DNA from 3 places in the Paenibacillus sp. FSL R7-0204 genome. Region 3 is predicted to be linked to each of the others. Evidence: predicted binding sites of a transcription regulator. Region 3 holds the regulator's gene; each other region holds the start of a gene.
What was found. Region 3 encodes LexA, which represses DNA repair genes until DNA is damaged. Its sites were predicted from a motif close to CGAACATATGTTCG; they were not measured.
Positions count from the first base shown of each region.

Region 1: the regulator LexA is predicted to act here: its motif matches at 4,215-4,228, upstream of MKX42_RS10165 (YolD-like family protein).
Region 2: the regulator LexA is predicted to act here: its motif matches at 4,802-4,815, upstream of recA (recombinase RecA).

Region 1 covers NZ_JBBOCA010000001.1:2,258,477-2,264,866, forward strand. The annotation lists gene MKX42_RS10135 (hypothetical protein) at 1-21, opposite strand, end outside; gene MKX42_RS10140 (NucA/NucB deoxyribonuclease domain-containing protein) at 108-548, opposite strand; gene MKX42_RS10145 (glycosyl hydrolase) at 711-2,186, shown strand; gene MKX42_RS10150 (PH domain-containing protein) at 2,204-2,695, opposite strand; gene MKX42_RS10155 (hypothetical protein) at 2,897-3,499, shown strand; gene MKX42_RS10160 (GNAT family N-acetyltransferase) at 3,587-4,012, opposite strand; gene MKX42_RS10165 (YolD-like family protein) at 4,287-4,622, shown strand; gene MKX42_RS10170 (hypothetical protein) at 4,664-4,825, opposite strand; gene MKX42_RS10175 (M15 family metallopeptidase) at 5,004-5,690, shown strand; gene MKX42_RS10180 (WGxxGxxG family protein) at 5,766-6,233, shown strand.
Region 2 covers NZ_JBBOCA010000001.1:3,404,351-3,410,740, reverse strand. The annotation lists gene MKX42_RS15270 (TIGR00282 family metallophosphoesterase) at 25-819, opposite strand; gene rny (ribonuclease Y) at 966-2,507, opposite strand; gene MKX42_RS15260 (regulatory protein RecX) at 2,817-3,551, opposite strand; gene recA (recombinase RecA) at 3,668-4,732, opposite strand; gene MKX42_RS15250 (competence/damage-inducible protein A) at 5,031-6,320, opposite strand; gene pgsA (CDP-diacylglycerol--glycerol-3-phosphate 3-phosphatidyltransferase) at 6,379-6,390, opposite strand, start outside.
Region 3 covers NZ_JBBOCA010000001.1:3,579,071-3,585,460, forward strand. The annotation lists gene MKX42_RS15885 (DUF4359 domain-containing protein) at 1-269, shown strand, start outside; gene MKX42_RS15890 (hypothetical protein) at 361-582, shown strand; gene MKX42_RS15895 (hypothetical protein) at 694-912, shown strand; gene MKX42_RS15900 (L,D-transpeptidase) at 992-1,330, opposite strand; gene lexA (transcriptional repressor LexA) at 1,514-2,140, opposite strand; gene MKX42_RS15910 (LysM peptidoglycan-binding domain-containing protein) at 2,338-2,754, shown strand; gene MKX42_RS15915 (DUF896 domain-containing protein) at 2,864-3,073, shown strand; gene MKX42_RS15920 (hypothetical protein) at 3,121-3,648, shown strand; gene MKX42_RS15925 (HAD family hydrolase) at 3,684-4,469, shown strand; gene MKX42_RS15930 (FixH family protein) at 4,772-5,194, shown strand; gene metH (methionine synthase) at 5,364-6,390, shown strand, end outside.

The DNA.
Region 1 (6,390 bases), 1.3 Mb from region 3:
CCGATAACAGATATAGAACACATGCGGCTCTCCATCTAAGTTATATTATCCCATTTCATTCTACGCTTTATCGCAGTGAAATTGAACAATATCCCCCACAATCGGGCTTATTTGAAAATAAATTCCACACGCGTGCCATCTGCGAACGCCTCCAGCTGATTGCCGACCCAGCTTCCCGCTCCGCGGTTATCACTGGGTGTTATGTATTCAATATGCGCTCCGGCTCCGCCTTCATCACACATGGCCATCGGCCATTCGTCCCGGTCATAGCCTTTCTTCGTGGGAACTCCCTTCAACGACGCCTTGCGGTTCTCCTCCGCTCCCTTGCGGTTGATCGTGCAGATGGCTGACTCTCCCTTGCGGATGGCCTTCTGGATGTGCTTTGCGGTCTCCGGGAAGCGGTCTGCCGGGAACTTCAGCTTCACGACCTCCAAAGAATGACCGGAAGGGGTCTGCGGCAGCCATTGCCCGTTCTCTTCCAACAGGTAGGCGGACAGACTGATCAGGGCGATAATAATGAGACTGATGATGGACTTTTTGGCTTTCATATCTGCTCCTTTGTAGGTGGGTATGGGTATAATGCCTGTGCCCAGAATAGTATAGCGTAAGAATAACGGATTGTGACAGCCCTAATTCTGTGCAGTTGCCGTGCTGAAGTTCCATAATTCGTCATAATATGTACAAACACAAGGAAAAGGATGGTGGAAAATGTGGAACAGCGCAACCTCAGGGACCTGCTGGATTCGGCCTCACGGCTGATTGGTGATGTGCAGTGGCAAGCGGCTTTTCGCAAAATTCAAATGACTCCCGCTGACCCGGAGCTGGGGGCGCCCGCACAGAAGCTGCTGGAGACGCTGTACTGGCTCCAGGGCCAGGGCATGATCAGCGGTCAGCATGATTACCTGGAGAGCCCGGATGATATCAACAACAAGCTGAAGAATACGGCTGGCAGCTATGCCGGACTGCACGGCTATGAGATGGGGCCGATCAGCAACCAGACGGAGAAGCTCATCAGCAGCCAGCGGCAGGGCGTAACCGACAGTGCGATCCGCTGGCACAAGGCTGGGGGTATCGTAGCGATGACCTATCATGCCAACCTGCCGGGCAGCGCTCCAGCCTGGACGAATGTCTCCATGAGTCTCAGCGAAGCTAATTTCAGCAAGTACATCACACCGGGAACGCCAGAGTATACGGCAATGATTGCGGAACTCGATAAGGTAGCTGTTTTCCTGAAAAAGCTGGGTGACGCCGGTGTCCCCGTACTCTGGAGACCTTACCATGAGATGAACGGCGGCTGGTTCTGGTGGGGGCAGAAATCCTCCTTCGTGACCCTCTGGGAGATCATGTTCGAGCGGTACACCGTCTATCATCAGCTGCACAATCTGCTGTGGGTGTGGAGTCCGAATGCCAAGAACAAGAATAGTGAGGAGCCGGCGAAGTATTATCCGGGCAGCGGCAGGGTGGATGTGCTGGCGGCGGATATTTTCGAGGGGGATTATATGGTAAGCCATCATGATACGCTCTGGGACCTGGGGCGCGGCAAGCTGATCGCCATCGGCGAGAACGGGGAACTCCCTCCGCCAGCTGTGCTGGCAGGCACGCAGAACAAGTGGAGCTACCAGATGACCTGGGGCAAGATGCTGTACGAGCGCAATAAGGATGCAGTGATTCAGGCTTTTATGAGGAATAGTGCCATATTCTCCAGAGACGACTATTCGGCCAAAGCAGCGGCGTATGCTTCTTCAGGAGGGGTCCTACCCAAGCCGGGGCTCTATGGGCAGTACTATAACAATATTACGCTTAGCGGCACGCCTGCCCTCACCCGGACAGATGCCAACATTAACTTCGCCTGGAGGCAGGCGGCGCCCGATCCGGCCGTTCACACCGATCTGTTCTCGGTACGCTGGAGCGGCAAAATAAGTGCTGCCTACAGTGAGACCTATACGATCTATTCGTATTCAGATGACGGAATCCGGGTATGGATCGACGGGAAGCTGGTTATTGACAGCTGGATCAAGCAGAGCGGGCAGGAGCGGCAAGGCACAGTGAGTCTGATTGCGGGGAAGCTGCATGAGCTGAAGGTGGAATACTATGAGAACCAGGGGGATGCGCGGGCGGTACTGATGTGGGAGAGCCCCAGCCAGGCCAAAGGCGTAATTCCGGCAGGAGCCCTCTATCTTCCATAATGAAGTGTAACGAAGCGTCAGATATGCTCGCGGTAGCTGATGTTGTTAGCAATTTTCTCGTCACGGACGGCTTGGCGCAGGATATCCTTGACAGCTTGAACCTTACGGATTCTATAGAAGGGGAGCTGTGGTGATGAAGCATCATCCGACAAAATGATCAGCGTCCCGATGCCCAGCATACGCTGCATAACCGACTGGGTGACGGAGAAATCATTGACCCGCAGCAGCTCGATTTCTTCGACATCTTTGCCGATCAGTCCGCTCTTGACCATAATCCGCTGGGACGTAATCGTATACTTGGTGGTATTCAGCCCGATCAGCCCCTTGAGACGGTCAGAGATGCCGGCAGGCTTGCCCTGCCATAATTCTTTTTCGTGACCGGAGCTGTGGCCAGCCGCTGGACGCCGTGCTGCTGCCGGAGAACCGGCCTCTTCTGTGCCTGCCCCGCATTCCCCGCAGAATTTGGCGCCTTGCTTGTATTCCGCACCACATGTTGTGCAATAAGCCATGATAGATCTTCCTCTCCTTGAACGGATAAATTCATTATAGTATAACAGGAATTGCCAGTCATCAACGGGTTATGGGCCGCTGTTTCTCCCTATGAATACGCTTAACCGCAGACAGATGTTTCATTACGCCGAATTTTACATTAATTTCATTTGCACTTAACAAAAATCGATATTATTCTGTTAAGTGGAGGGATATTAACTATGAGACAAGCTTTACTTGCAGGACTGCTAATGGCCGTCATGATCCTCAGTGCCTGCGGCAATAACAGCGCCGAACCGGCTTCCCCGGAAGCGGTGCAGGAGACGGTACAGAACTTTTACAATGAAATGGCGAAATTCGACGAAATGGGCAAATCCTCGCTAGAGAACTTCAACACCACATTAACCTCTTATTCCACCGGACAAGCGACAGACAAAGAATTCGAGAAGGCTGTAGACAGCTTCCAGGATACCGCCTCCGAGCTTGCAGATCATGTGAACGATATCAAGATTGCGGGCGGCCTGCCGGATACGATCGAGAAGCTGCTTAGAGATTCGGTGATTGCTTTCCAGAGTGCCTATCAGATCAAGGAAAAGGCTTCCAAGAGCGCTGTATCGCCCGATGTGACCGCAGAGGAATTCAACACGATGAATCAGCAGGCGGACGTAGCGATGCTCTACGGCATCTCCAAGCTGAATGAGGCCAGAGAAGCCGCCGGACTGATTGATAAGGAGCAAGCCGTACCAGGAACCGTATCAGATGCAGGCACAGGTGCCAACCAGGAACCGGGAGCTGGAAGCGCAGGGACTTCGTCAGTGAAATAAGCAGAGACAAGACTTGTTATAGGCAAAAGGGTTCAGAGGAAGACGCTGTACAGCATTACTGTAGGCGTCTTTTTGCTGCCGATTGAATTATTGGTCCAACCTTTTTGAGAAGTACTTAGGGGCCTCCCTGAAACCTTGTCTTTCATAAAATGTATGAGCCTCTATTCTTCTGGCATGACAATGAACCTGGATACTGGCACATCCTCTTCGACGGGCGGAAGCTGATGCGGATTCCACTAATTCCTGTCCAATTCCCTTACTTCTAGCTGAGGAGTCCACAACCAGATAACTGATGGAGGCGATATCTCCTCTCATGCCCAGTTGCGGGATATAATGCAGGGAGAGACAGGCGATAACACATCCTTCCGCTTCATAGACCATTAACTCCTCATTGGGGTCAGTAAGAAGTCTTTCTATATTCTCTTTCATAAAAAGCTTGGTATCCGGGTAACCTAATTGCGTCAATAGTCTGGAAATATCCTCCCGATCCTCCACATTTGCAGCTCTAATCATAAATATCATCTCCGTCCTTTCTACCCCTTTTCCCTAATAATGGCATTAAATTAGCGAAACAACTAGAACCACGTGATGGCTGTTTTCATGCAGGTGTGGTGCTAGCTCAACCTTTTGTTATGATCAGCTGAAGCTCCCCTCCTGAGTCCTTGCTCTGACATTAATTTCTGCTTGCCTAACAAGAAGAATTGCGGATATAATACAAACGTACGTTCGGTTCATGGGCGGCAAGATGATGTAGTCCGGCTATAAAGAACAGAGTGGGGGAATAGCAATGGGCAAGAAGCTTGAAGCGGACGGTCTGCGGGAGAGCAGCCGAAGCATGTTGACGGAGCATAAGGGCGGGATCAGGAGGGACGAACGGGAGACCTGGCATAGCCTGAGGCCGGTTCTGGATGAGCAGAAGCTGGAGGAGATTGAGCATACGCTGGCCTTATCGCTAAGGAGTCATGTGCGGGTAACGCTAGTGCTGTACGATCCTCTGGAGCAGAGGAAGCTGAGCGGGTTCGTGACTTCCATTCACACCCACTCGCGGGAATTCAAGCTGCAGTGGGCGGAGGAATGGAAGTGGCTGCTTGTAGATGACATTGTGGAGGCTTATATTGTCTAAAAGATAACCTGTTCGCCTGGGATCCGCACGGCACGCTTCATTTACTTGCTGCGGTGTCCGTCTGTCTTCTCATAGGCAATCAGCGTGACCTCCGGGTTCCCGGTCATCCGGGCAATCTCTGATTCCGCCTGGCGGATCACTTCCACCACATCCTCCTGGTCGCTAAGCGGGGCTATTCTGTAGCTGTCGCTGTGGATCTCCATGTTCATCCCCCTTTCCGTTAGAATGACCTGACTTGCGGTCTGCATTCTTATTCTGGCCTATAGGTGCACAGTTCATCCGGGGAGATAGGACACTTCACAGCTCATTTTGTGAAAAAAACGGTCATTGGTGCAAGCAACCCGGCCTAAGCGGGCATTTACTATACCAGGGGGTGAGTAGATGCTTACTTTGGAGCAGGTGAAGCAGAAGTCGGCCGCAAGGCTGGCGAAGCTGCATCCGGCCGTACTGGCCGGGGCGAACGAGTTGATTAGACGCTGTTATAACCGGGGGGTGCAGATCCTCATTACGCAGGGCATGCGCACGATAGCGCAGCAGAATGAGCTATATTTTCAAGGGAGAACCAAGAAGGGCGACATTGTAACCAATGCCCGGGGAGGCGACAGCTACCATAATTACGGACTGGCAATAGACTTTGCGCTACTCCTGCCGGATGGCAGGAATGTGTCATGGGATATGAACCGTGACGGGGATGACGACAAGGTGTCAGACTGGCAAGAGGTGGTTCAGGAGGGGAAGAAGCTGGGATTCGAATGGGGCGGGGACTGGACCTCCTTCAAGGATTACGCTCATCTGCAGATGAGCTTCGGCCTTAGCATCCAGGACCTGAAGGCAGGCAGACGGCCTACTGCCCAGCAGAGTGCAGCCGCACTAAGCCGTATAACCGGAGGTGAGCCAGAGGTGAACAAGGATATCCCGGTAAATATTACGCTCAATGGAAAGAAGCTGACGACCGGCGTCATGGACGATGCGGTAACCTATGCGCCTGTACGTGCGATTGCCGAAGCACTTGGAGCCAAGGTCACGTATAATGCGTCCAGCAAGACCGTGAACATTGTGAAGGAATAACTTCTCTGCATAGATGCTGTGCCGGATGGGGAAATTATCAGCGATTAACCACATCCATGAAGGGGGCACAACATTTTGAACAAGCTGATCACAAGTCTTGCCTGCGGTACGGTCCTGTCCATGAGTCTGCTCGGAGCAGGGAGCATCTCCGCAGCACCCGGCGGTATGATGACTACCACTCCAGGCGTTATGAGCACCTCCGCTCCGGGCATGAACAGTACGACTACTGACGGCCGGATGGGCAACATGAACATGCGCAATATGGATGACCGGATGATGGACAGCCGGGGCAATACCATGATGAACGAGACCAGAGATTCCATGCACAAGACCGAATCCATCATGAAGGACAAAATCCGTACCGGCGACAACAGCTCCGTCTCCCCGCTGTCCAACAATAACACAACGGGCCGCTACCGGGCACAGAGCACAACCACCACAAGCAACACCCGAAACGGCTCCAACTGGGGCTGGCTCGGTCTCGTCGGCCTCCTAGGTCTGGCCGGCATGCGCAGCAGAACCGGTGAGCGTGACCGCCACTAGTCTGAGCAGCGCAGGGCAGAACGGATCTGACCAGATCCGATTCGGTAAGACGAGCAAAAGGCCCGTGTCAGTCTCGGCTGAGCGGGCTGTTTGCTGCTTATGCAGAAATACTTACAAAAAGCAATTGCGTATCCTCCAGATACGTGATATTATATTT
Region 2 (6,390 bases), 170 kb from region 3:
GTATGAATTTGTACGAAAACCCTTCTAGCTCATCACCCATTCATCCTCACGCAGCCGGATCTTCTCCAGTCGTGTCGCTCTGCCTGTAGCTTCATCAAGTTCTGCGAATAGACCATGCAGCTGCCATTTGCCTTCGTCGACTACAAACCGGGAGGGAAGCTGAGTTGTAAATTTATAGATGATCGCATCCTTTTCCATACCCAGAATCCCTTCTCTTGAACCAACCATACCCGCATCTGTAAGATACGCTGTACCTCCAGGCAGGATCACATCATCATTGCTCTGCACATGAGTGTGTGTACCAACCACAATCGAAGCCAGTCCATCCATAAAGTAGCCCATCGCTATTTTCTCGGAGGTCGCTTCCGCATGGAAATCCACCAGAATGCACTTATGCTCTCTGCGCAGTTCCTCCACGATCTCCTCGCCTACCCGGAACGGATCATCAATCGCCGGAAGAAAGGTACGGCCCTGCAGATTCACAATCGCCAGCTGCTTGCCGTTCCCCTTAACAACGGTATATCCCCGGCCCGGTGTCCCCGGCGGAAAGTTAGCCGGACGGATGATCCGCGGCTCATCGTCGATGAACTCGAAGATATCCTTATTGTCCCAAGTGTGATTACCCATCGTAATACCGTGGATACCCCAGTTAAAGAATTCGTTAGCGATAGCAGCGGTGATCCCTCTGCCGGCAGCGGCATTCTCACCATTGGCAATGATGATATGCGGCTGATATTTGCTTTTCAGGGAAGGCAGCATTTCACGCAGCGCTTTTCTGCCTGTATTGCCTACAATGTCTCCGATAAATAAAACTTTAATAATCTTCTCCTCCTAAATTTTTGGTTTGTGTATGCTCTGCCAACCATAATTCGCTGCTTAAGTATAATTTCACCTATTCCGCTTCATTCCAAACTCCACGGCGTGCTGCATGAAAAAAGGCCCCGCAAGGGGGCCGATTTCCTTATTTATTTCGCATATTCTACAGCGCGTGTCTCGCGGATTACCGTAACCTTGATATGACCCGGATAATCCAGCTCACTCTCAATCATCTTCGTAATGTCGCGGGCCAGACGGAAGCTTTCGGCATCATCAATCTTCTCAGGCTGTACCATTACGCGAACCTCGCGGCCCGCCTGAATGGCATAGGATTTCTCGACACCCTCGAAGGACTCCGAAATTTCCTCCAGCTTCTCCAGACGTTTGATGTACGTTTCCAGGGTCTCACGGCGTGCACCCGGACGGGCAGCAGACAAAGCGTCAGCAGCTCCAACCAGCATAGCAATAACCGAGGTAGCCTCGCAATCTCCATGATGGGACGCGATACTGTTGATAACCACCGGATGTTCCTTGTACTTCTTCGCCAGTTCAACGCCGATTTCAACATGCGAACCTTCCACTTCATGATCAAGCGCTTTGCCGATATCATGCAGCAGTCCGGCACGTTTTGCAAGCACGATGTCTTCCCCAAGCTCACCGGCCATAAGTCCAGTCAAATAAGCAACCTCCATGGAGTGCTTCAGTACGTTTTGACCGTAGCTCGTGCGGAATTTCAGGCGGCCCAGAATTTTGATCAGATCCGGGTGCAGACCGTGAACGCCAACCTCGAAGGTAGCTTGTTCACCGTATTCACGAATCCGTTCATCCACTTCTTTGCGGGATTTCTCCACCATTTCTTCAATACGTGCAGGATGGATACGTCCGTCTGCGACCAGCTTCTCCAGTGCCGTACGGGCCACTTCGCGGCGGATCGGATCAAATCCTGACAGAATAACCGCTTCCGGCGTATCATCAATAATAAGATCAATCCCGGTCAGAGTCTCCAGCGCACGGATGTTCCGGCCTTCACGGCCGATAATCCGTCCCTTCATCTCTTCGTTCGGCAAGGTAACGACAGATACCGTAGTTTCCGCCACATGATCAGCCGCACAGCGTTGAATCGCCAAGGTAATGATCTCACGGGCTTTCTTGTCCGCCTCTTCCTTGGCCTGCTGTTCGATTTCCTTGATCATCTGAGCAGTTTCATGGCGAACTTCCTGTTCTACATTGCTGAGAATAATACTTCTGGCATCATCGATGCTCAGATTGGAGATACGTTCCAGTTCAGTAACCTGATTCTTGTAAATAACATCAATTTGCTGTTGGGTTTCATCAATTCGTTTCTCTTTGTTAGCTACTTGTTCTTCTTTTCGTTCAAGCGATTCCATTTTTTTATCCAGCGATTCTTCCTTTTGCAGCAAACGTCGCTCTTGCCGTTGGATTTCATTCCGACGCTCACGAGTTTCTTTTTCAGCTTCGGTACGGATTCTATGAACTTCATCCTTAGCCTCGAGTACCGTTTCCTTCTTCAGCGCCTCCGCCTCTTTCTTCGCGTTCTCCACGATGACTACGGCTTCCTTCTCTGCGCTTGAAATCTTAGCTTCTGCAAGGGATTTACGAATAAAATAACCGAATCCAAAGAATGCTGCAGCTACAACGAGAACGATTATGACCCAGATCAATGGTTCCATCTGTTCACCTCCTCGTTGATATCCTCCAAGGTTCTTCCCTTGGGTATTTGTGCAGTTGTTAAACTATCCGTTCATCACCATACAAAAAACCGGTAATACACCGATTGCCATACTGCACATGCTGCACATGCACATTGCCCGCCTTATCCGGCGATTACATTTCATATGAGTTGTACGCGAACCGGAACAAAAGAGTCTGCTTTTTGGGAAGGAAAAAGGATTCTTAGTTTATGCCGATTCATGTTATATTTTATTATTTATAAAAAGACCTTGTCAAGAGAGTCGATAACCGCATTAAAGTCAAGAGATTCAATCCGGGAAGTAAAACTCCTCTTCTTGCCCCTCAGAATCCTGCTCATCCCGCAAAATCCCGATCACCTGGCGCACCATTTCACCCGAGAATCCCCGGCGCATCAGGAACGCCCCTGTCTTCCGGCGTTTGTCGTTCACATCTCCCCGGATCGTATTCCATTTCTTCCGTCCGGTCTGCAGCGCGCTCTCCAGTTCTTGCTCAGGTGTGATCTCATCCAGCGCTTCCGCAATCAGCGACTTATCAATCCCCTTCTCACGCAGCTCCTGCCTGATCCACATCTTGCCCTTACGCTGGTTCACAATCCGCTGCTCCGCCCACTGCTTGGCGTACAAGGGATCATCAAGCAGACGTTCCTCCTCCAGCCGGAGCAGAACTTCGGCAATAACAGTCTCCCCTATTTCCTTCTCTCTTAAACGGCGGGCCATCTCCTGTCCCGTTCTGGGCTTGCGCTCCAGATACCTAAGCCCCTCCACATACGCCCGCTGGCGCTCGTCTGCGGCAACAATATCCTCCAGATCCGCTTTCACAAAAGTACTCCCGGTAATCATCCGGTATTTAATCATGACATCTTCATGAACAGTCATGTTGTAGTCTCCGAAATGGATTTGATAACGATAGTTAGACTTCTTGAGCCGCTCTACCCGTGTAATTACCAGCTCTTGACCTGCCGGGAAATCGGCCAGTACCTGCTCATCCTGTTCTTCGAATTCCTCATCCAATTGTATAACCATCCTGCCAATCACCTCATCAAGCTGAAATATTTGCGAAAAGGCACCCTGTAATATCCTCCACAGGGCGCCTATCCATCATGACTTCATTATTCAATTAGAAGTAGAGGAGTACTTAATTACTCGATCTCAAGCAGCAATTTCTCTTCTTCCTCTTGCTCCGCAACCACATCTGCTTCGGATGGTGCCTCTACCAGAGTCGTGAGATTGCTTGCCTCACGGATCTTGTTCTCAATCAGCAGGGCAATATCCTGATGTTCCTTCAGGAACTGCTTGGAATTCTCACGTCCTTGACCCAGACGTTCGCCTTCATAGGAATACCAGGCACCGCTCTTGTTAACGATATCCATCTCTGTACCGATATCCACAAGGCTTCCTTCTCTGGAGATTCCTTCGCCGTACATGATATCTACATCTGCTTGCTTGAACGGAGGCGCTACTTTGTTCTTCACAACCTTGATCTTCGTACGGTTACCCACGACATCGTTACCCATCTTGATGCTCTCTACCCGGCGCACATCCAGACGAACCGAGGAGTAGAATTTCAGAGCGCGTCCACCCGGAGTGGTCTCAGGGTTACCGAACATTACGCCGATCTTCTCACGAAGCTGGTTAATGAAGATCGCAATGGTGTTGGATTTGTTGATGGCACCTGACAGCTTCCGCAAGGCCTGAGACATCAGACGGGCCTGCAGGCCTACGTGGGAATCACCCATGTCGCCTTCAATTTCTGCCTTAGGTACCAGTGCTGCTACAGAGTCAACTACAATGATGTCTACTGCTCCACTGCGTACAAGCGCTTCAGCGATTTCGAGGGCCTGTTCACCTGTATCAGGCTGGGATAGCAGCAGTTCATCAATGTTAACGCCAAGGGCCTTGGCATACTTAGGATCAAGCGCATGCTCAGCATCGATGAAGGCAGCTTGTCCACCCTGCTTCTGTACTTCAGCGATTGCATGAAGTGCAACCGTCGTCTTACCGGAAGATTCCGGTCCATATACTTCAATAATACGTCCTTTGGGAAGTCCGCCAATACCTAGTGCAATATCAAGTGCCAAAGATCCGCTAGGTACAACTTCCACTTTCATGTGAGTGGATTCTCCCAGTTTCATTACCGAACCTTTACCGAATTGTTTTTCTATTTGACGAAGCGCCATATCAAGCGCTGCACGACGATCTGACAATCAGACCACTTCCTTCACTGTTTATAGTATTATCATAACGTGTTTTGAAGGGCTTGCCAAGTCTTTTTTAGAACATACATTCGTTTTTTTTGCTCCCAGGGATAATACTCCCTTATATTGTAAGTTGTAGGCCTCCTTCCGGATGCAAAACTCTGCAGGAGCTTCTCTCCCGCTTCTTACGTTAATAGGAACAGCCATAGGATAATTTGTTATTATCTAATATAAAACAAAAAACCGCAGCATGATCGCTCAAGCCACGGTTCTTCCGTATACATGAATTATATACCGGCCCGTACAGTTATTGCAAGGCCGAGCCTTCCAGCGGAGTGGCAACCTTGCGTTCTTCCAGGCGGCGCCACAACCGGTACAGCAGCGCCTTGACGGTGCGCAGCCGGATGTTCTCACGGGTGCCCTTCAGATTCAGCTCATATACCTCTGTCTTGCAGCCCCGCTCAGCCAGTCCTACGAACACAAGACCCACCGGCTTGCGCTCGGAATATCCCGGTCCGGCTACACCGGTAACCGATAAGCCGAAGTCCGTGTCACCGATCATACGCACCTGCTCAGCCAGCACCTCCGCAACCTCGCGGCTCACCGCTCCCGGGGCATCCGGACCTTCAAGCATGGCGGAAGGCACATTCAGCAGTTTCTTCTTAATATCATTGGAATAACACACGATCCCCCCGGCGAACATGGAGGCGCTGCCCGGAATATTCGTAATGCTCTCCATCAGCAGACCGCCGGTACAGCTCTCGGCAGCACTCAGAGTGAGTCCCGAATCCGCCATCCAGTCCACAATCAGCTGCTCCAGCGGCACATCGATGTTGGCATACAGATTCTCCGGCAGAATGTCAGCAATCGTCTTCTCCAGAGCATCAAGCTTGACCATAGCCTCCCGCTCGGACGGCGCCTTGGTGGAGATGCGCACGGTCACTTCGCCTTCCTTGGCATACGGAGCAATCGTAGGATCACTCTGGCTGCGGATCAGATCTATCAGCTTGTCCTCCAGCAGCGACTCGCCAATTCCGGCGAACTTCAGCATCTTTGAGTAGAGCGGCATTTCACCAGTAAGTGCATGCTGCTGAAGCCATGGCTTGGCCTTATCCGTGAACATCGGCTTCATCTCCCGGGGCGGGCCCGGCAGCACGATATAATATTTGTCCTCTTCTGCAAAAGCAATCCCTACCGCAAGACCGGTATCATTGGACAGAGGAGTCGTCCCTTCAATGACAAGCGCCTGCTTGCGGTTATTCTCAGTCATAACAATCTTGCGGTCATCGAAGAAGCGCTGCACATGATCCATGGCCAGCTGGTCGATGTGCAGGGTCCGGCCAAGCGCCGCAGCCAGCGCATCCTTGGTCAGATCATCCTCGGTCGGACCGATGCCGCCGGTGAATAATATAACATCCGCCCGGCTCTGAGCAATCCGGATTGCTTCCAGAAGGCGGCTTTTGTTATCTCCCACAACGGTCTGAAAATAAACGTCAATGCCTAATGCAGCCAGCTCTACTGAAAGAAACTGGGCATTGCTGTTCACGATTTGTCCAAGTAAAAGTTCTGTTCCAACGGCAATAATCTCTGCTTTCATAGCTGACGTTCTCCTCCTGATTGTAGGTATCGTGCAAGGTTCAGCCTGGTCCAGCGTCTCAGGCTTTGTT
Region 3 (6,390 bases):
TTGTGATGGCTGTTACGAATCCGGGGAAGGAAGCATTCAGTGAGTATTTTATGAAGAATCTGGAGAATACGCTTGATCAGGAAATAGGCGACGGAATTAGCAAACTGGTGGCCCAGCCTGTAATTGAGTCATTGACCAAGAGGGATAACTACATTTTGTTCTCGGTATTCAGTGTACCGGACCTTAAGAATACCAATTTTTTTACCGGGGATGGCGGGGCCACGAAGAAGTATATCGGATTGTTTAAAATCATGTTCATTAAGCTGTAAATATGGTTTACATATTGTTCCATAACCCGGTATAATTGAATAGATTCGAGACGGAATCTTTAATATGGTTGTGGAACAAGGAGGAACGAAGTTGAATACGGCTTATAAAGTACTGTCCAGTGATGCTGATCTATTCGCTGCCGCACTGGCACAGGTACAGGTCTACGTCGTTCAGCTGGTTGATGGCAAACCGCATGTGATTGCTGATTATGCCGGACCTGTACAGAAATGGACACCGGAGTACATAGTGCTGGCCGGAATGACTTATAGACGCGATGAATTTGAATTCCGGGTACGATTGAACAAGAAGTGAGCATAATTCGCTACCCGCTACCTGCGGCTCTAACATTACTGCCGAATCACACAATCTTTGGAGCCATTCTTGGCATCTCTTATACTATCCAAGTGTAAAAGAGGTGTAAAGATGAGCCAAAGAGAACGTAACCGGATTCGCAGAGCCATTAATGTCCTGCTTACACAGCGGGCTGTCCTGCTGGAGAGACTGGAAGAAATCAATGAGAATCTGCGCAGAGTGCCTAGAGGTTCGCGGGCCAGAAGAGAGCTGCTGGCAGCCAGAGAATCGATCCGCGAGGCCATCCGTTTGAATACGGTGGCTATCCGTCTGTTGAGAAGTGTGCTATAGTCTGTATCCGCTCTAATTCATAGGAGTAACAGGAACCCTTGGGGCGCAATCTGGCGTCTCAAGGGTTTTTGTGACGTTCCTATTCCCGGATGGTGACACGGGTACCTATGGGAACGAGGGCGGCCAGAGCCAGAACATCTGCGTTATACATGCGTATACAGCCGTGCGAGACCATATGGCCGATGGAGGATGGGTTATTGGTTCCGTGGATGCCATAATGCGGCTTAGATAGCCCCATCCAGAAGGCACCGAATGGACCGCCCGGATTGGGCTGCTTGTTAATGATGGTGTATTCGCCTACAGGCGAGACGGTTAACATTTTACCGATGCCGACAGGGAAGCCTCTGGTGACAACGTCATTATCCAGCAGGTACAGCATGCGCTGTGACAGATCGACGATAATTCGGTAATTGGGCATACAGATCAGCACTCCTTTGTAATCAGGATATGTGCGGAGCGGTGCAGCGGTTCACAGAAAAGTGGCTAAAAATCCAATTACGAACAAATGTTTGCGTTGGGCTTTTTGGCGACTATACGAAATGAACAGAAAACAGGCTGCTTCGCATGGTGCGGAGCAGCCTGTTCTTAAGCGGGGAGTAGATTAGTGGATATCGCGGAATAATCCGATGACCCGTCCCAAAATCGTAACGCGGTTAAGGCGGAGAGGCTCGTACGCCGGATTCTCCGGTTGCAGCCTGATATGATCCCGTTCCTTGTAGAAGGTCTTGACAGTTGCTTCATCTTCATCGGTCATCGCTACAACAATATCGCCATTGTCGGCAGTCTGCTGCTGGCGTACGATGACATAATCCCCGTTCATAATTCCGGCATCCACCATACTATCACCAAGGACAGATAGCATAAATACCTTGTTATCGCCTACATAATGAGCAGGCAATGGGAAGTAATCCTCAATATTCTCTGTTGCAGTAATAGGAACACCAGCTGTAACCTTACCCACTACCGGGATGCGGGTAACGGTCTGGACGAATTGATGCACATTCTCTGAATCTTCCTGGCCGAGTAATTCAATGGCACGCGGCTTCGTTGGGTCACGCCGGATCAGGCCCTTCTTCTCTAGCCGGTCCAAGTGACCATGCACGGTAGAACTGGAGGCCAGGCCGACAGCCTCGCCAATCTCGCGGACGGACGGAGGATAACCCTTGCTGCGGACTTCATTACGTATAAATTCCAGGATCGCCAGCTGACGACTAGAAATCTTTGACATCGGAATCAACCCCATATACTATGTTTGGGAAAATTATAACATAGAACTTCCGTTCGTACAAACATAAGTTCTAAAATGAGGAAAATATGAGAACGGAAAAATAGAGAACAAACGTTCCGAGAAAACTATTGATCGAAACACATGTTCGTGTTATATTATTTTCGAAAGCGAGAACAAGTGTTTGGAGGATGATGATCATGTTAAAGTATAGTACATACAACAGCATCTACAATAATGAGGATATCAAGGTGTCTGCTACCGGCAATCCAACTGCTAATAGTAATGTAACCAAGATCAAGGACGCAATTCTTCATAGTCTCGCTGCGCTCTCATCGCTATTCCGTCAGGTCAGCCTGATGAAGCTGCTCCTGGTGCTGATGCTTGTTATTTCGGGATTCACTGTGGTGGGGAATGTTTTTGCCGGTTCGGTCTCTTCAATGAAGCCGGATAAGCGGATCGTAGTCGAGCGTGGAGATACCTTATGGAGCATTGCGTTAAGTAACAAGCCTGAGGACATGAAGACAGCCGTATATATAGAAGGAATAATGAAGACGAATCATTTGGAGAACAGCGTCATTAAGGCCGGAGATATTCTGACTTTACCTTTATACTGAAGGAATGTGTCAGACTAATGATCGACTGTGAGAGCTTTCAGGGGGTAGACCTTGACAAGCTCTTTTTCTCATGGCAAAGTTAAAATGAATTTAGAGGGAGGGAAACGTATTGAATATTGACGAATTGGTCGCACGCATCAATGAATTGGCACGCAAAGCTAAGAACGGCGGCCTGAATGAAGAGGAACTGGCTGAACGTGCCAAGCTCCGCGAGATTTACCTGGGGAATATCCGCACTAACTTTCGGGCCCAGCTTGATACTATCGAAATTGTGGACAATCCGGAGCATGAAGAAGGCAATAACGGACTTAAGCATTAGCCTGTTGCCTTTTCATAGATAATACAGGATGACTAGGGGGAACTTACATGGCCCGTTCTTGGGAAAGAATGGTTCAACGCAACACGAAGCAAATTAATCAGCAACGAAAGAAGCAGGGGAAGGATTCCATTTACACTTCCAGCACTAAGACTGCCGCGAAAAGCATCGATATTTTCAAAGGCCGCAATATTGTATTCCCCGTTGTACTGATGCTGCTTGGCATCATGTTCTGGGTGGTCGGCTCGATTGATGAAGCCAAAGGAAGCGGGATTCTGGCCAACTGGCTGGGGGTAGTGCTGTATTTCCTGCTCGCTGCGCTGCTGTTCTTCCGCCGTCCGTTCCTTAAGGTTGAGCGTGCGCGTATCTCTACTATTAAATACAACCGCGAACGCTTCCTGGCTGCGGCGGATATTGAGAAGATCACCTTATCGCGCAGTGTAGTTACCATTAAGTATAAGGGTAAGCGCAAGCAGTGGATTTTCTCCAAGCTGATTAACCGTTATGACACCGCAGCGATGGGGGAACGTCTGGAGCAGTTCGCCAAGAACAACAATATTGAACTAGTGCACGAATAAGAAGACATACCAGCATATAGGGAGTGGGAGAACAAATGCCGATTACCGCCGTACTATTTGACCTTGATGATACCCTGCTGTGGGATGACCGCAGTGTAGAAGAAGCCTTCCGCTATGCTTGTGAGGGGGCTGGAGATTCCATTGATCCCGGGGATCTGGAAGCTGCTGTACGCAGAGAAGCCCGTGCACTCTATGAATCCTATGAGACGTATCCGTTCACGAAGCTAATCGGTATTAACCCGTATGAAGCGCTATGGGCAAACTTCACTGCCGGTGAACAGCCGGAGTTCCGTCAATTGGAGCAGCTTGCCCCCGTCTACCGTAAGGAATCCTGGCGCCGCGGCCTCGCTTCACTCGGGGTAGAGGATGAAGCGCTTGCTGCACAGTTGGCCGACAACTTCGCCGCTGAGCGCCGCAGCCGTCCCTATATCTATGAAGAGACGCTTCAGGTGCTGGACGAGCTGCGCGGTAAGGTGACGCTGCTGCTGCTTACGAACGGCTGCCCGGCACTTCAGCAGGAGAAGCTGGACGGTGTGCCGGAGCTTACCCCGTATTTTGACCATGTTGTGATTTCAGGAAGCTTCGGCAAAGGCAAGCCGGACAAGGGAATCTTCGAGCATGCGCTCGGATTGCTGGATATTACTCCAGAGCAAGGGATAATGGTGGGCGATAAGCTTACGACAGATATTCTTGGCGGCTTGTCTGCCGGACTGACCACAGTCTGGATCAACCGAAATGCGAAAGCATCGGACCCGGAGATTACGCCGGATTACCAGATCAGCCATCTCTCCGAGCTTCTGCCGCTGGTAAACTCCCTATAATTGAATTTTATGAAGCCAGTATCCTATTTAGTGGATATTGGCTTTTTTATATCTGCTATATTGTTTGAACTTGAAAATATACTGTATAGGGAAAAGTGGCGGAGGCGAATTTGGGAACAACAAAATACTTGAATCAATGATATGACTATTCTCATGTTCTGGAGTGAATCATGCAGCTTCTTTAAGGCAAATTGAATAAAATGTGTATAATAAGGAGAGTAGCGATCTGACTTTCATTGTAATATAGAATTGGTATGTTCGTGGATGAAGAAGAATCTACCTATGAACCGGGAGGACTTCGGATGATGAAGCCAAGGATACGCAGGGGACTTATATGCATTGTGATGGGGATGACGCTAGCCGGATGTTCAGGGAATAAGGAAAATGAGATGCAGATGCATGCTGCGGCCAATTCCTCCATGTCACCGATTAAGGTTGAGCTGAGCTGGACCCCGGAGGAAGTAACCGCAGGGACGGCAGTTAGCTTCAAGGCTGTGGTGACACAGGACGGTGAACCGGTGGATGACGCCAGAGAAGTAATGTTTGAGGTCAACGAGGCCGCAGATAAGAGCAAGAAGGTTGAAATCAAGGGTGAAAGTACCGGAGAAGGGGCTTATGTCGGGGAACATACCTTTGAAGAGGCGGGCGAATTCAGTATCACTTCACATGTGACTGCCCGGACGCAGCATTCCATGCCAAGCAAGAAACTTGTGGTAGCGCCGTAATAGAAATGAAATCAATGGAAATACAAATAATGCAGGGTGGAAAGGAAGGCTTTCCGAAATCCCTTTATTCTGCTAAAATTACTCTAATGTTTCACTGGGGGGATGGAAAGTGGCCAAATACACACTTGCTGAGAGCTTGCAGCAGCGCATATTGATACTGGATGGAGCAATGGGTACCATGATTCAACAGGTGCCGCTCACCGGCGAGGATTTCGGCGGGGATGACCTGGATGGCTGTAATGAAATGCTGGTCCTGACCCGGCCGGAGGTTATTCAGGACATTCATGAGAAATACCTGGAGGCCGGTGCGGATCTGATTGAGACAAATACCTTCGGTGCCACCTCAGTGGTGCTTGCCGAATATGATATTCAGGACCGTGCCCGGGAGATTAATCTTGCGGCAGCCAGACTTGCACGTAATGCCGCTGATAAATATGATACACCGCAGCGCCCGCGTTATGTGGTAGGGGCTATGGGACCAACCACGAAAACGCTATCTGTCACCGGGGGAGTCACGTTCAAGGAGCTTATAGACAGCTATGAAGAACAGGCGGTTGCCTTGATCGACGGCAAGGTGGACGCCCTTCTGCTGGAGACATCCCAGGATACCCTGAATGTAAAGGCCGGAAGCATTGGCATCCGTAATGCCTTCGAGAAGAGCGGAATTACGCTGCCGGTGATGATCTCGGGGACCATTGAGCCTATGGGAACCACACTGGCCGGACAGAATATAGAAGCCTTCTATATTTCGCTGGAGCATCTGAAGCCGGTGTCCATCGGATTGAACTGTGCTACCGGACCGGAGTTCATGCGTGACCATATCCGTTCGCTGTCCGCGATCTCTTCAGCTGCGGTCAGCTGCTACCCGAACGCAGGTCTGCCGGATGAGAACGGGAATTATCATGAATCCCCGGATTCCCTGGCCCGTAAGCTGGGCGGCTTCGCTGAGAAGGGCTGGCTGAACATTGCCGGCGGCTGCTGCGGAACGACTCCTGATCATATCCGGGCGATGGCTGAAGTGATGGCGGCTTACCCGCCGCGTAAGCTTGACGGCCAGCATCCTCCGGCCTTGTCGGGGATTGAGCCGGTGTATGTGGAGAGTGAGAACCGCCCGTATATGGTCGGTGAACGGACCAATGTCCTCGGTTCCCGGAAGTTCAAGCGTCTAATCGCCGAGGGGAAATATGAGGAAGCTT